Regions from separate parts of the Gemmata sp. SH-PL17 genome, predicted to be linked through region 3. Evidence: riboswitches for the same ligand, from Rfam matches in the RefSeq annotation. Region 3 holds a riboswitch; each other region holds the start of a gene.
The links. A riboswitch is a leader RNA that binds a small molecule or an ion and turns the genes downstream of it on or off. The one in region 3 is predicted to bind cobalamin.

Region 1 (3,954 bases), 1.0 Mb from region 3:
CCGGCCCGAGTTCCCGCGCTCGCGATTCAGGAGCCGTCATGGTTAGGGGTTCGCGCGCCTTCGCGCCCACGTTGCGTTTCCCGTTACACGTGGAAGCACTGGAGGCCCGGTGGGTGCCAACGGCCTACACTCTGACACCGGTCGTTCCGGTCGTTGACGCAGCTATGGCGGCCCGGTTGTCGGCGGTGATCCAGCGCGGGGCGGCCGCCGGGAACCAGACGAACGTCTTCACGCGGGCCGGCGACAGCATCACGTTCTCGAACAACTTCCTCATCCCGCTCGCAACGCCCTCTATGGGGGTCGACCTCGCCGGGGACGGCTCGCTCAACGACACGCTCGCCTACTTCCGCGCCGGCCAGATCGGGGGATCGAACTCCTTCGCGCACCCGAGCGTCGCGGCCGTGAGCGGGTACAAGTCCGCGGACGTACTCGGGCTGTTGCCCAGCGAACTCGCGGTCAGCAGGCCCGCGTTCGTCCTCGTCATGGTCGGGACGAACGACGTCGCCGCGGGCGTGCCGCTCGACACGTTCCGGCAGAACCTGACGCGGATCGCCGAGACCGCACTGAACATGGGCGTGGTCCCCGTCCTCAGCACGATTCCGAACAGCAAGTTCTCGGCCGAACTGGAACGGCTACAACCGAGTTACAACCAGGTCATCGAAGACGTCAGCGAAGCCCTCCGGGTGCCGCTCTGGAACTACTGGCGGGCGCTCCAGCAGCTCCCCAATTTGGGGATCAGCGCGGACGGCGTTCACCCCAGCGTGTCCCCAACAGGTGGAGGCGATTTGACCGAGAAGGGACTTCAGTTCGGCTACAACGTCCGCAATCTCACCGCGCTCCAGACGCTCGATAAATTGCGGCGCGTTCTGATCTCGGGCCAGTCGCCCGACTTACCGAGCGACAATCAATCGTGGGCGCCGCTCACGAATGCCCTCGCCGTGGCCGCGGGAGACACAACCGGCTTTCAGGTCGAAGTGATCGACACGACCACGCGGCGCACGCTGTTCCGTTTCGATCCGTTCCCCGGGTTCGACGGAACCGTCCGCGTCGCGCTGGCGGACGTGAACCACGACGGCGTACCGGATCTCATCGCGTCGGTCGGCCCCGCTGGGCCGCCACACGTCAAGGTGTTCGACGGCCAAACGGGATCACTGATCGCGAGCTTCTACGCCTTCGACGCCGGTTTAACGACGGGTCTGAGCCTCGCAACTGGTGACGTGAACCGCGACGGCGCGGCCGACATCATCGTGTGCCCGGAAGCCAACGCCCCCGCACACGTAAAAGTATTCAGTGCATCCGGTGAGTTACTGGATAGCTTCCTCGCGTTCCCGTCGGCGTTTACGGGCGGCGGGCGCGTCGCGAGCGGGGACGTGAACCGGGACGGCGCGGCCGACATCATCGTCACGGCCGGGACCGGCGGGCAGGGACACGTCATGGTGTTTTCGGGAACGGATCTCGGGCTGTTGGCCAGTTTCTTCGCATTCGGCCCCGCGTTCGCGGGGGCGCTATCCGTAACCGCGGGCGACTTCGACGGCGACGGAGCCGCGGAAGTCGCCGTGGCCCCTTCGACTGCCGGGTACGATCCGCACGTAAAAGTGCTCCGCCCGCTGACGGAAGAGGTTGTGAGTAGCTTCTACGCTTACGATCCCGGGTTCCGTGGGGGCGTGCAACTCGCCACGACCGGCCGCAACGGGCACCGCGCGCTGGTTACCGCCACAAACACCGCGGCCGCAACAGACATTCGGATTCTCGATGCTCCTTCAAACGGCGTGTTGGATGCGTTCTTCGTATACGAAACTGGTTTCCGCTTCGGTGCGTCGCTCGGAGGGTAGTACCGAAGCGTGCGGATTACGTGTCTTCTGTAGCCGGCCTCACGAGCCCGAATTTCAATCGTCACAGGTAGTGTCGTTTGCGGATGATGCGTGCGGCGTTGGTGACGAGCTTACGACATTGCTCGCGATGAACGCGAACGGAAGAACGCCCCTAAAGGCCCGTGCCTCACAGGTTGTGGACGCTCCACCGCTCGCGGCATAAGCCAGTTGCGTCTCGACAGGTTCGCGCCGCCATCAGGCGGCGCGACGAAGAGGGAAGCCGGTGCGAATCCGGCGCAGGGCCGCTGCTGTGTTCGGCCAGGGTTCTCGGGCACTCGCCACTGTGACCATAGGTCACGGGAAGGCGCCCGCAACCCGTTACGAGCCGTGAGCCAGAAGACCTGCCTGTCGTTCATTGTTCGGTGCCTCGGAACCAGGCGACCGGGCCGACGGGCTTTTCGTTCGCGTGCATCCCCGTCCGCTCGTTTCCGGTCTCCGCAGGCACCCCCTTCCGCCCGTCCCGGCGAAGAGGAGCCGATCTGTGTCTCGCGAAGAATCGTTTAGTCCTTCGTCTCGTTCCTGGCTGCCGCGCGTTGCGGTGCTATCTGTTGTCATCGCGCTCGCGGCGGTTGTCCGGGTTGTGCCCCACCCACTGAACTTCACGCCAATCGGGGCAATGGCGATCTTCAGCGGGGCGTACTTCACGGATCGACGGGCCGCGTTGGTGGTCCCGCTGGTTGCTCTCTTCGTTGGTGATCTCTTCACCAGTTTGCACGTCCTGATCCCGGTCGTGTACGCCAGTTTTGCCCTGAACGTGCTGATCGCCCGGTGGCTGCGTTCTCATCGCACGGTTGTGGCAACGGCGACCGTAACGCTACTCGGCGCGCTCCAGTTCTTCATCGTCACCAACTTCGCGTGTTGGATCGCCTTCTACCCGCACACGGCCGAAGGTTTGCGTGAGTGCTACATCGCCGCCCTCCCGTACTTCCGGAACACGCTCCTCGGGGACACGGTGTTCGTTGGTCTCTTGTTCGGCGGATGGGCCGTCGCGGAACGCGCGTTCCCAGTGCTGCGCGAACCGGCACCGGCCACCGCGACAGTTTGAGCACTGGAGGCAGTCATGCGGATCGTGTCTCTGTTACCGAGTTCGACCGAGATCATCTGCCAACTCGGTCTGGGTGACGCACTCGTGGGCGTAACGCACGAGTGCGACTACCCGCCGTTCGTGGCGGACTTGCCGAAGGTCACGCGCACGCTGATCCCGCACGACGCCTCCAGTCGCGAAATCGATGAGCTGGTACGGGAGCGCCTGAAAACCCAGCGTGCCCTGTACACACTCGATCTGCCCACACTGGAGCGCCTGCGCCCCGACCTGATCGTCACGCAGGCGCTATGTGATGTGTGTGCCGTGGCCGAAGCCGAGGTCACGGCTGCAGCCTGCGCACTGCCCGGGCGCCCGCGCGTCGTCAACCTCGAGCCGACGTCACTCGACGAGGTGCTCACGACGCTCCGTATGGTCGCAGACACCGCGGGCGTGTCGGATCGGGCCGATGCCGTCATCGGCGCGTTGCAGCAGCGCATCGATTCCGTTGCCGCGCGCTCGATGCGCGTAACGGAGCGTCCGCGCGTGGTCGTTTTGGAATGGCTCGACCCGCCGTTCAGTTGCGGGCACTGGACTCCAGAGTTAGTTCAGTTGGCCGGTGGGGACGAGGTTCTCGGGCGCGCCGGTCAACCGTCACGAACACTGACCTGGGACGAAGTCATTGCGGCTCAACCCGATGTGCTGTTCGTGGCGTGCTGCGGGTTCTCGCTGGAACGAACACTAGTGGACCTACCGGGGCTGTGCTCCCGTCCCGGGTGGGCGAACCTGCCCGCAGTGAAGACCGAGCAGGTGTACGTCACGGACGGCAATGCGTACTTCAGTCGCCCCGGTCCGCGATTGGTGGACAGCCTAGAGATCATCGCTCACACGCTTCACCCCGACCTGCACCCGCTCCCGCCAGGATTACCACCCGCGCAACACTGGGTGCTGAATCGCGCGAGCTGCCGATCTTCTGTAGCCGGCCTCTGTGAGGCCGGTGAGCCACACACAGTAGACGTCCCGGCCTCTGTGAGGCCGGCTACAGAAAACAATCAAAACAAG
Region 2 (3,954 bases), 970 kb from region 3:
GTCCGCCCGGTACCAGTCCGCGCACCATTCCCACACGTTGCCGGCCATGTCGTACAAGCCGTACCCGTTCGGCGGAAAGCTCTTGACCGGTGCGGTTCGCCCGTAACCGTCGCGTTCGGTGTTGCGGTGCGGGAACTCGCCCTGCCAGATGTTCGCACGCGGGTTATCGTCGGTCGACTTTTCATCACCCCACGGGTACCGTTTCCCGGCAAGTCCGCCGCGTGCGGCGAACTCCCATTCGGCCTCGGTGGGCAACCGCTTACCGACCCAGGCACAGTACGCGACCGCGTCGTCCCACGAAACGTGAACAACGGGGTGATCGTCCTTCCCCGTGAGGTTACTTTCCGGCCCTTCCGGATTCTTCCAGCACGCCCCGGGCACATAGGCCCACCATTGCGCGACGTTGTCGAGGGACACAGCCCGCGCGGGTTGTTTGAACACCAGCGATCCGGGCACGAGTAGATCGTCCGGCGGTTTCGGGGTGCCGGGCGGGACGAACCTCTTCATCTCCTCCCAGTCGGGTTTCTTCTCGGCCGTCGTGACGTACTTGGTTGCTTCGACAAACTTCCGGAACGCGGAATTGGTGACCTCGGTTTCATCGATCCAGTAGCCGGTCAGTTTCACCTTGTGGGCCGGGCGCTCGGTTCGTGGGAACGCGGAATCGGCCGAACCCATTGTGAACTCGCCACCGGGAATCAACTTCATCCCAACCGAGTCGCGTGGGCCGGGGGCCGGCGGTATGGTGGGCGGAGGGGGAGGGGCCGCGTCGGTCGGTGCGGGCAACTTCGCGGTCTGGATCTTTTTAGTGATCCCGTATGCCACCCCGAACCCGCCCACTGCGAGCGCGCTGAGGATGAATGTTCGGCGGCTCGGTCGCGGTTTAGGGACGGGAAGCGGTTCGGGTTTGGCAGCTCGGCGCACGGATTTGGAACCCATGTGGCCCCCACTCTGGTTGTGTTTTGTGTTCGTGGCACAGGCCTCTGGCCTGTGGAGGCACTCACACAGGCCAGAGGCCTGTGCCACCAAACAAAAACCAAATCCATCAATTCAACAACGCAACACGGGCACTCAACATCTCTAACCGTCCCGGGCGGTGAAAGCAATCCGGCGGGCGAAAACTCACACCGAAGGGCGTGACACTCCGGTGTTGCTATTTGTTTGCGCGCCGCAACACGCAAACGTGAGTCAGATATGATTGTGCGGTGAAGGTGCCCACAGTTCTGGACGCCGGGTGTTGGTCGCGTATAACTCACCCCACTCGATAGGTGTCTCCGCCGTTCTCGCGGCGGGGGTGAAAAGGGAAGCCGGTGAGAATCCGGCGCAGGGCCGCTGCTGTATTCGGCCGGGAACGGGCACAATGCCACTGCGGAGCACCGCGGGAAGGCCGCTCGAACCCGACAAAAGGCCGTAAGCCAGAAGACCTGCCTGTCGTGATCGTCGTTCGGTGCCTCGGACCCCAGGCGACCGGACCGGCAGGTCTCTGTCCGCGCGCGTGCGCGGCGCTGCCCGTCCGCCCCGGTCCGTAGGCGTTTCCTCGCCCGGCCCAGTGAAGAAGGAGCAGCCCGTGCGTTTCCCGTTCCCGGCGCGCCAGCGCCGCGGTCCGTGTCTCCCCGGTCGAACCCCTCGCGATAGTCGCATGAAATGCGACTTCCACCGGTCCATTAACGCGAGAACGCCGGCACCAACGGCTTACGTCCCGGAGCGGGCGGACGCATCACCGCACGCGGTGAGCGGCCCCGAGCCGGGGAACGGAGGCTCGCGTGTTCAGGCAGTTCGTTCTTTGTCTCGGCGTGTTGTTGGGGCTGGCGGGCAGCGCACAGGCCGGGTTCGTTACATCCCTTGATGACGTCGACATGTGGGTGGGGACCGGGAGCAACCGCGCCGCGTTCGTGGTGGACTGGAAGACCGCGTCCGGAACCTCGTCGTTCATCTGGGGGTACCGGTGGGACGGCACGGCGACCGCGGAGGACATGCTCCGGGCGATCACCGGGTCCAACACCGGGCTTTACGCCAACCTCGGGGATTTTGGGCCGGGTCTGGGGTTCGCGCTGTTCGGGATCGGGTTCGACGCGAACCACAACGGCGTGTTCGGCGTGTCGCCGACGCTCACGTTCACGAACGGGATCGCGTCCGCGGACCGGGACGGCGGACTGGCCGATGGTCGGTCGCCGACCGACCCGGGCGACCTCTACCGCGAAGGGTGGTGGACCGGGTACTGGAGCTACTGGGCCAAAGACCCCGGCGACGCCGATTGGGGCTACAGCGGTACGGGGATGTCCGGTCGCATTCTGAAGGACGGGTCGTGGGACGGGTGGAGCTTCGCGGACGGGTTCGACGCCCGCCCACCCTCCCCCGCATCGAACCCGACCGCCGTATCGACCCCGGAACCGAGTAGCTGGGTGCTGCTCGTGACTGGTGCCGGTATGCTCATCGTCTACGTGCGCCGCCAGCGAGCCGTAGCACTGGCGTAACGCGGTTCGCGTGCTTGGGGTCAACACTTCGGCCGGCTCACACCGGCCGTTCACCAAGAGATGTTTTTCTCTGAGATAGATTCGGTATTGTTGGTCGCTTACCGTAACGGCTTTCTCCCAGCCCAAGGTCAGCGCCATGTTCACCATTACGATTAGCGGCCCGGTCGTAGTCACCGACGACGCGACCGAGGAGCCGATCACCGACGTCAAGCGACTCGGCACGTTCGACGGACTTCACTCTGGTAAAGAAACGTGCGCCAAGTACCACCACGGCGACATCGCGGACCTGGAACTGAAGGGCGGGCGGGTGGCTCTCGTGTTTGACGCCGCAGCGAAGAAGCTGCGCGTCGTGTCCGAATTCATCAGCGCGCGAAAACTCACCAAGGACGAACTCCAGGGGCTGATCGAAGACACGCAGGGTCAGTGGAGCGACGGCATCGGTGAGGGCTGTTTCGACACGGTCATGGACAAGCGCAAGGTTTTCATCGACCTGTCGCCGGATAGCGGTGGGAAGGTCAAAGCCACGCAGGTCGACGACGGCAAACCCGCTCCGAAGAAATCGGCAGCCAAGGCGTCGGTCGCCGAACTGGTGAAAGCCGCGATCGCCGGCGACCTGGACAAAGTGAAGGAACTCGTCGTGACGAAGGCGAAACTCGACGGGCGCGGGCAGTACGGCTACACGCCACTCATCGCGGCCATTGTGAGCGACAAACTGGACGTCGCGCTTTACCTGATTGCGCAGGGCGCGAACGTGAATCTGGGCGACAAGGAAAAGAGCGACCCATTGAAGTACGCCGCGATTCGGTCGGGGTGGGTCATGTCGCACCAGAACGTGAAACTGGCCGAAGCCCTACTCGATAAGGGCGCTGCGGTTGATTCGCGAGACGCGGACGGGTTCACCCCGCTCCTGTGGGCCGCGAACCGGGCGGCCGTGAAGCTCGTCTCGCTGCTACTCGCCCGCGGAGCGGACGTGAATGCGAAGACGACTCAGAAGTACAACTCCGGGCGCAACGCGCTGATGCTCTCCAAAAACGTGGAGACCGTGCGCCTGCTGCTCGCCGCGGGCGCGGACCCGAAAGCGGTCGAGGAGAGCGGGATGCGCACGTGGGAGTTCCACACCGGTGCGGCCGCGAAGTTGCTCAAGGAGCGCGCGGGGGAGAAGTGAGTTCCGATTGGAAATGAGTGGTGGTGCGCCCGACACGCGAAGCGCACCACCAACGCGGTTCGCCTACTGCTTCACGAAGCGATAGATCCCCTTACCGTTGGCGGCAACGATGAGGAAGTACATCTCGCCCTGCTCGTCTTCACCGAACGAGAGCACCGGCTTTTCCGGGTCTTTGATCGTCCGGTTCGCGGTCACGCGCTTCGCGGTTTCGTCGTATTTCAGCGCCCAGATCTTGGACGTGACGTAGTCCGCGTACAGGTAGTGCCCCTCCAGTTCCGGGAGCGCCTTCCCGCGGTACACCCCGCCGCCCGTGATCGA
Region 3 (3,954 bases):
CTCTTCGGCACCGGTCACGACCACTAGGCGCACGTGATTTCTGAAGAGGGCGGGGGCGGTCCCCGCCCTCCGTCGTTTCTGGGCGGCCGGGGGCTACCCGTGTCGATCGCAACGTTCGAGTCTCGGGAACTATCACCTCGCGGTACGCTTGTTCGGCCGTTAAACTGAACGCCATCTCGCGCTAATACCATCGGGCGCGGGCCGTTTCAGGAGCCGCTAACATGAGTCAGTCCGTTGTCAGTGCCGCACTCCTCGAAAAACTGCGCTGCGCCTACACGGCGTGGCACGATTCCCGCGGCACGAGTGACGACACGTGGATCGCGCTCATGGCCGACGACATCGAGATGCGGTCCATCGCGGACGGGGCGCCGGGCATGGACTTCTCCGTGCCGCGCAAGGGGAAAGACGCCATTCGGGGCTACTTCACCGGGCTGCGGGCCGACTGGGAAATGATCCACTACACGTTCGACGAGTTCGTCGTGGACGGGGACCGCGTGGTCGTGTTCGGGCGCTGCGCGTACCGCAACCGCAAGACGGGAAAGGCGGCCGAGTCCGTTATCGTGAACCGCTGGCGGTTCCGCAACGATTTGGCGGTCGAGTTTTTCGAGCTGTACGACACCGCGAAGGCGTTCGCCGCCGCGGTCCCGGACCCGGCGTGACCCGCGGTCACACCCACACGACCGTGCGCGCGGACCGGAAGTCGTGGGCCGCGACCATGCGGCAAATCGCGTCGGCGATCTTCGCCCCGCCCACAACCGACGGCTCAATGGGCGAGATCGGTGAGTAGTCGTCGGCGTGGGCACACGTCACGCGCAGGTCGATCAGCGGGAGCCCCGCGCCGATGGCCGCGCGGGAGATCACGTCGTTGAACGCGGCGAGCGCGGCGCGCTCGGCGGCCCCCAGAACGGGGATCGCGTCGTAAATGGTGCAAAGCGCCGTTGGCTTCCCCAACGCGCGCACGTTCTTCAACATTGTTGCGTAAGCCGCGCGGAACTCGTCCAGCGATTCCGCGACGGTCGCGAGCGCGTCGCCCACGGTCGCGGCCGGTTCGCGCAGGAGCCCGCTCGCCAGGAGCGCGTCGTTCCCGCCGACGCTCACGACGAGGTGCGTCGCGTCGGCGGGGACTCGCGGTAACTGCACCGCAACACCAGTGATCGTGTGGCCGTCCACCGCAACAAGCGTTGTCTTCCAGTCCGGCGGCAGTCCCCGGCGCACCTGCTCGATGACCGGTGGGCGGTCGGGTACGTAACGCGCGTTATCGAAGATAGAATCGCCGAGCAGAACGACGTGACTCATGACCGGCCTTTGCCTCGGAGTACGGACCGAATGCTCGCACTCCGGGGTAAGAGCGCGAACCCGCCCGTGTCAGGATGCTACCCGACGCGGGCGGGTTCGCGGGGCATCAATCTTTCCCGAACTCGATGTCGTTGGTGCCGATGTCCCAGACGATCTCTTTCTTACGCAGCTCGGTCGCGAGCGGGGCCTCCCACGACGGCGCGCCGTTGATCGTCGGCTGGCGCGTCTCCACGTGCCCGTCGGCGAAGCACACGTTCGCGATCCCGTCGTGCCGGAAGTGAACGTTCGGGAACCCCTGGGACGGGGCCGACAGGTACCAGTTCTCGGTGAGCTTGTCGAACGGCGCGCTGTACGGCACGTTCGCCGAGTCCGCGAACGCGATCGTCGCGGACGTGCCGCGCCGGTTGCTCACGACCACGATCGCCTGGCCCGCGATCCCGTTCGAGGCGCTGAACTGGTCGTTGTAGGCGTAGCTCGCCGTCGGGATATCGAACCGCAGCGCGAACCGCTCCGGCCCGAACACCGGGCACTGTACGATCGAGCGGTTGCCCTCCAAATACGGCGACAGGATGCCGGTGCTCGGGTTCATGACGCGCGGGGTCGAGGTGTTGTTCGTGATCTGCCCGAACCAGTACCAGTCGGTGTACGTCATGGTCGGGGCCGATTTCATCGACGAGACGGTGAACTTTCCGCCGTTCGTTTCGGCGTGGTTGTGCAGCGCGAGCCCGAGCTGCTTCAGGCTGTTCTGGCACTTCAACCGCGCGGCCGCGGCCCGCACCTTCTGCACCGCGGGTAACAGCAGGCCGATCAGGATCGCGATAATCGCGATCACCACCAGCAGTTCGATGAGGGTGAACGCACGACGGGTCGGGGGCCGGTGCCCCTGGGGGCGCAAGTGACGCACGGGTTCGCTCCTTCTCGCCGGGACGGGCGAGTGGTGAGTTCGGGGCGGACCGCGTGCGTGAAATCGGGCGGGTTGCTGCGCGCGCAGCGGAGAAACGAGACCGGCCCGTTCACCGGCCCGGTCCGGGGCCACGAACGTTGGAATCGCCAACGGGCAGGTCTTCTGGCTCACGGCTCTTAGCGAGTCTCGCGCAGCCTTCCCGCGGTTGCCCGCAGTGGCGTGGGAGCGCGAACCTCTGGCCGAACACAGCAGCGGCCCTGCGCCGGAATTGCACCGGCTTCCCTTTTCGTCCGCGGCAGAAGCACCCGCCGCGGAACCCGTCTGGCGAACTTACAGCATAGCGACCCCGAACCGCGCGGCAACGCGCGCCGGAGCGGAACGGGAAATTCGTACTAAGGTTCGTGAAATGCACTTCTCCGGCGGGTACAGTGTGGCCACGCATTTCTCTCCCAAGGAATTCTCCTCATGCGTGTCACCTCGTGCGCGATAGTCGTAGCCGGGTTGCTGATCGGCGGTGCGTTCGTGCTCGGACCGCGTTCGTCCGCGCGCCCGACCGAAACCGAACCGGTCCGCAAGGCCACCGGCATCGAGAAACGAGAACTCTGGACAGCATCCAAAGTTGCCGGCTCGCCAGAACCGCCGGACCCGTTCGTCATGGTGAAGGCGTACCCCAAACTGAGTTTCAACGAGGCACTCGAACTGACTGCGGTGCCGGGCCAGAAACTGTGGGCGCTCGCGGAACGGCCCGGCAAGGTTTACGTGTTCGATATGGACCCTGCAAAGACCGAGAAGAAGCTCGTGCTCGACGTGAAACGCGGGATCTACGGACTCGCTCTGCACCCGAAATTCGCTGAGAACGGTTACTTTTACGTGTCGTCCATCACGGCCGGTGACAAGCCCGACGGCACGCGCATCTCGCGCTATACCGTGACCGATCGCGAGAAGATGACGGCCGATCCCAAGAGTGAGAAGGTGGTCTTCACGTGGCCCTCTGGCGGGCACAACGGCGGCTGCATGCGGTTCGGGCCGGACGGCTTCCTCTACCTCTCCACCGGCGACGGGAGCGGCATCGCGGACGGTCTGGAAACGGGGCAGAACCTAGGCACCGTGCTCGGGAAGATTCTCCGCATTGACGTGGACAAGGAAGCCGACGGCAAGCCCTACGCGATCCCGGCGGACAATCCGTTCGCGAGCACCCCGGGCGCACGCGGCGAGGTCTGGGCTTACGGTATCCGGCAGTGCTGGAAAATCAGCTTCGACTCCGCAACCGGCGATTTGTGGGCCGGCGAAGTCGGCCAGGACTTGTGGGAGATGGTCTACAAGATCCAGAAGGGCGGCAACTACGGCTGGAGCGTGACCGAAGGCGCCCACCCGTTTCGGCCCGAGCGCAAGAAGGGGCCGACTCCGATCCTGAAGCCGGTCGTCGAGCACAACCACACCGAAGCGCGGTCGATTACTGGCGGCTTCATCTACCACGGCAAGAAGCACGCGGACTTGAAGGGCGCTTACGTGTACGGCGACTTCGACACCGGCCGCACCTGGATGCTGAAGTACGACGCGAAGGCCGACCGCGTCACGGCCCACACCGAACTCGCGAAAACCAACCTGCGCATCGTCGCGTGGGGCCAGGACCACGACGGCGAGGTCTACGCACTCAACTTCATTGACGGCGGGATTTATCGGTTCGAGCCGAACCCGTCTGTCGCACAGGAGCGGGTCGCGTTCCCGCGCAAACTGAGCGAAACCGGGTTGTT
Region 4 (3,954 bases), 1.5 Mb from region 3:
GTCAACGCGCCCTCGCTGCGCACTGTGCCAACGAAAGAAGGCACCAGTCCCGCGTTGCGAAGGTTTGTTTTTGACGGCACATTCGTTCTTTCAATCAGCGCCAGAAACAACGTTATTGGGTGCTCGAAATCGGAGAGGTAACCGCCTCATCGCACTCGTAGCAGTCGCGCCGATTCGGGCCTGATACTTCCGCACAACACGACCTCGTGGGTTCGGTGAGCCGAACTACGCGGTTATTTCACACAATCTGATATGACCTCGAACACGAAAACGAAAGAAGAACGCCAAGCCCTGGGCCTCTGCCGTTTCTGCGACGCCCCCCAAGTTCCCGGCTCGGTGCTGTGCCAACCGCACCGCGAGCGGGAACGCGAACGCGAACGGGCGAAATACGCCGAGCGCAAGGCCAGCCGGGTGTGCATCATCGCCGGGTGCGGCCAACAAGCGGTGAGCGGCTTCATCCGCTGCACCGGGTGCCACGCCAAGTACACCGCCTACCAGTGCGAGTACAAGCGTGAAGCCCGTCGGCGCCAGCGCGAAGCCGTCCGCGCGAGGCGGGCCGAACAGTTCGGCTGCACCGCGACCGCGTGCTAATCCCGTTTGGTGGCGGCCGGCTGATGCCGGCCGTTATTCTTTGGGCCGATGTGCCCGGGCCGACAGCTCGACTGATCGCAGTTGCTTTTTTGAATCCTGTCGACCCTGTTAATCCTGTCAAAAACTCTTCGCTATTCTCACCGGTCGGCTAACTTCGGCAGTTCGTCTGGTATTGGCGTTCACTTCGATCGATCCGGCGCAACCGCGCCGAAAACTGACATCGATCCCACACTACTCGGGGATTAACTTCATTACCCCAAAACACATTGGCCGATACACGCTTCCTGTCGTCGGTTCGGCTCGCTTCGTGCGGGCCGATGAAAAGGGAACCCGGTGCGAATCCGGGACTGCCCCCGCAGCGGTATGCAGGAACAAACGCCGTCACACGCACTGACCCGCGTCGGGTTGGGAAGCGACGGTTAGTAGGTGTGCGGTGAGCCGCACGCGCCTGCGAGTCCGAAGACCTGCCGTGCGACCGCGCGAACCAAAAATCGCGCGACATAACCGTGCTTTCGTGGGGAAGGCAGCGGGCGGCTGGTCCGCGCCCGCATGCGCGTTCCTCTCTGCCTTCGCTCACTCCCCGCGCTTTATTGCGTTCATCCGGGAGAGAGCGACGTGACCACTTCCACCATCGATCGCGCTGTAGCGCCACCGCCCGTCAGTCCCTCTCGGTTCCTTGGCCCCCAAGCAATCATGAAGGTTCGCAAGCGCAACGGCGCGCTCGAAGATGTCAACGTGAACAAGATCGTCCGCGCCGTGCAGAGGTGTGCGGGCGGACTGCCGACCGTCGACCCGATGCGCGTGGCCGTGAAGACGATCGGCGGGCTTTACGACGGCGCGACCACCGCGGAGCTCGACCGGCTCTCGATCCAGACGGCGGCCTGTCTCATCGCGGAGGAGCCGGAGTATTCGCGGCTCGCGGCGCGGTTGCTCTCGACGTACATCGACAAAGAAGTCACGAACCAGGACGTTCATTCGTTCTCGCAGTCGATCGCGGCTGGATACCGGCACGGATTGGTGGCCGAGGGGACGTTCGCGTTCGTATCGGCCAACGCCCGCAAGCTCAACGCCGCGGCGGGGGAACAACAACCGGACCTGTTTGAATACTTCGGGCTGCGAACCGTTTACGATCGCTACCTGCTCCGGCACCCCGAAACGCGGCACGTCATCGAGACGCCCGCGTTCTTCTTTCTGCGTGTCGCGTGTGGTCTGGCGGATTTCGCCGCGGACGCGATCGAACTGTTCCGGCTCATGGCCGCGCACCGCTACCTCCCGAGCACGCCGACCCTGTTCAACTCCGGCACCGCGCGCCCGCAAATGTCGTCGTGCTACCTGCTCGACTCGCCTACCGACGACCTCGAAGCGATTTACGACCGCTACGCCGACGTCGCGAAGCTCTCGAAGTTCGCGGGCGGGATCGGGCTGGCGTACCACCGGATTCGCTCACGCGGGTCGCTAATTCGCGGCACGAACGGGCACAGCAATGGGATCGTTCCGTGGCTCAAGACGCTCGATTCGTCCGTGGCCGCGGTCAACCAGGGCGGCAAGCGCAAGGGGGCGTGCTGCGTGTACCTGGAGTCGTGGCACGCGGACGTGGAAGAGTTCCTGGAGTTGCGCGACAACACCGGCGACCCGGCCCGGCGCACGTACAACCTGAACCTCGCGAACTGGGTGCCGGACCTCTTCATGCGGCGTGTGGAATCGGGCGAGGAGTGGTCGCTGTTCGACCCGAAGGTGGTTCCGCACCTGACCGACTTGTTCGGTGAAGCATTCGACGCGGCCTACGTGGAAGCCGAGCGACGCGGTCTCGCGGCGAAGTGCGTGCCGGCCCGTGATTTGTACGCTCGGATGATGAAAACGCTGGCCGAAACCGGCAACGGGTGGATGACCTTCAAGGACGCCTGCAACCGCACCTGCAATCAGACCGCCGCGGACGGGACCGTCGTTCACAGCTCGAACCTCTGCACCGAGATCGTCGAGGTGACATCGACCGGTGAAACCGCGGTCTGCAATCTCGGCTCCGTGAACCTTGCCCGCCACGTTACGGCCGACGGCTTCGACTTCGATGCACTCGCCGAGACGGTGCGGATCGCGGTGCGGTTCCTCGATCGCGTTATTGACGTGAACTTCTACCCGACATCGGCCGCGGCTGCGTCGAACGCGCGCTGGCGCCCGGTCGGGCTGGGGGTGATGGGACTTCAGGACGTGTTCTTCAAACTGAAGCTCCCGTTCGATGCGCCCGCGGCCCGCGACCTCTCGCGCCGCATTCAGGAAGAGATCTACTACCACGCGCTGGCGACCTCCTGCGACCTCGCGGAAGCACGCGGCGCGCACCCGTCGTTCGCCGAAACGCGGGCCGCGACCGGCACGCTCCAGTTCGATATGTGGGGCGTCACGCCGACCGAGCCCGCGCGGTGGGACGCGCTCCGTGCTCGTATTCGCGCACACGGCTTGCGGAACTCGCTCTTGGTGGCCATCGCACCCACTGCCACAATTGCTTCGATCGTCGGTGCTTACGAGTGCATCGAACCGCAGGTGTCGAACCTCTTCAAACGCGAAACGCTCTCGGGCGAGTTCCTCCAGGTGAACCGTTACCTCGTGAATGACCTCAAGTCACTCGGGCTGTGGAACGACGCGGTGCGGGCGAAGATCAAACTCGCCGACGGCTCGGTGCAGGGCCTCGACGAACTACCCGGACACCTTCGCGCGGTGTATCGCACGGCGTGGGAAGTGCCGATGCGGGCGCTCATCGACATGGCCGCTGATCGCGGGCCGTTCATCGATCAGAGCCAGTCGCTCAATCTGTTCCTGGAAAGCCCGACGATCGGCAAGATGTCGTCGATGTACATGCACGCCTGGAAGCGCGGGCTGAAGACCACCTACTACCTCCGCTCCCGGCCCGCGACCGGCATCGCCAAAACGACCGTGACGAAGGCCGCGCCCGCCGACACGACGGCGGTGACGTGCTCACTCGAAAACCCCGGCTCGTGCGAAGCCTGTCAGTAACTGGGGCCTGCTTTTGGGTGGCACAGGCCAGAGGCCTGTGGCGCCTCCACAGGCCAGAGGCCTGTGCCACAAGCAGAAATTCAGACGTCAGCGTGGCACAAGGCGCTCTGCTCTGCCTCACGAATTAAACCAAATTCCCAACAAAATACAGCAATTCACGAGGTTCACGATGCTCCTCGATCCCGGCATGAGCCTGACCCTGCGGCCGATGCGCTACCCCGACTACTTCGAGATGTACAAGGACGCGATCAAGAACACCTGGACGGTGGACGAGGTGGACTTCTCCACCGACCTCACCGACCTGCGGTCGCGCGTCACCCCGGCCGAGCGCCACCTGATTCACCGGCTGGTCGCGTT

Region 1: linked by a shared signal. The riboswitch ahead of VT84_RS26260 (DUF6580 family putative transport protein) and the one ahead of VT84_RS39775 (DUF1559 domain-containing protein) in region 3 are both predicted to bind cobalamin.
Region 2: linked by a shared signal. The riboswitch ahead of VT84_RS34985 (PEP-CTERM sorting domain-containing protein) and the one ahead of VT84_RS39775 (DUF1559 domain-containing protein) in region 3 are both predicted to bind cobalamin.
Region 4: linked by a shared signal. The riboswitch ahead of VT84_RS24275 (ribonucleoside-diphosphate reductase subunit alpha) and the one ahead of VT84_RS39775 (DUF1559 domain-containing protein) in region 3 are both predicted to bind cobalamin.

What each region holds. Positions count from the first base shown of each region.
Region 1 covers NZ_CP011271.1:6,385,747-6,389,700, forward strand. The annotation lists gene VT84_RS26255 (GDSL-type esterase/lipase family protein) at 39-1,832, shown strand; cobalamin riboswitch at 2,035-2,235, shown strand; gene VT84_RS26260 (DUF6580 family putative transport protein) at 2,353-2,916, shown strand; gene VT84_RS26265 (cobalamin-binding protein) at 2,932-3,954, shown strand, end outside.
Region 2 covers NZ_CP011271.1:8,401,758-8,405,711, forward strand. The annotation lists gene VT84_RS34980 (formylglycine-generating enzyme family protein) at 1-936, opposite strand, end outside; cobalamin riboswitch at 1,247-1,444, shown strand; gene VT84_RS34985 (PEP-CTERM sorting domain-containing protein) at 1,761-2,471, shown strand; gene VT84_RS34990 (ankyrin repeat domain-containing protein) at 2,608-3,636, shown strand; gene VT84_RS34995 (PQQ-dependent sugar dehydrogenase) at 3,700-3,954, opposite strand, start outside.
Region 3 covers NZ_CP011271.1:7,429,385-7,433,338, reverse strand. The annotation lists gene VT84_RS40330 (HEAT repeat domain-containing protein) at 1-27, shown strand, start outside; gene VT84_RS30840 (nuclear transport factor 2 family protein) at 222-659, shown strand; gene VT84_RS30835 (SGNH/GDSL hydrolase family protein) at 667-1,296, opposite strand; gene VT84_RS39775 (DUF1559 domain-containing protein) at 1,403-2,200, opposite strand; cobalamin riboswitch at 2,335-2,536, opposite strand; gene VT84_RS30825 (PQQ-dependent sugar dehydrogenase) at 2,666-3,954, shown strand, end outside.
Region 4 covers NZ_CP011271.1:5,883,880-5,887,833, reverse strand. The annotation lists gene VT84_RS24280 (hypothetical protein) at 253-591, shown strand; cobalamin riboswitch at 871-1,078, shown strand; gene VT84_RS24275 (ribonucleoside-diphosphate reductase subunit alpha) at 1,285-3,597, shown strand; gene VT84_RS24270 (ribonucleotide-diphosphate reductase subunit beta) at 3,767-3,954, shown strand, end outside.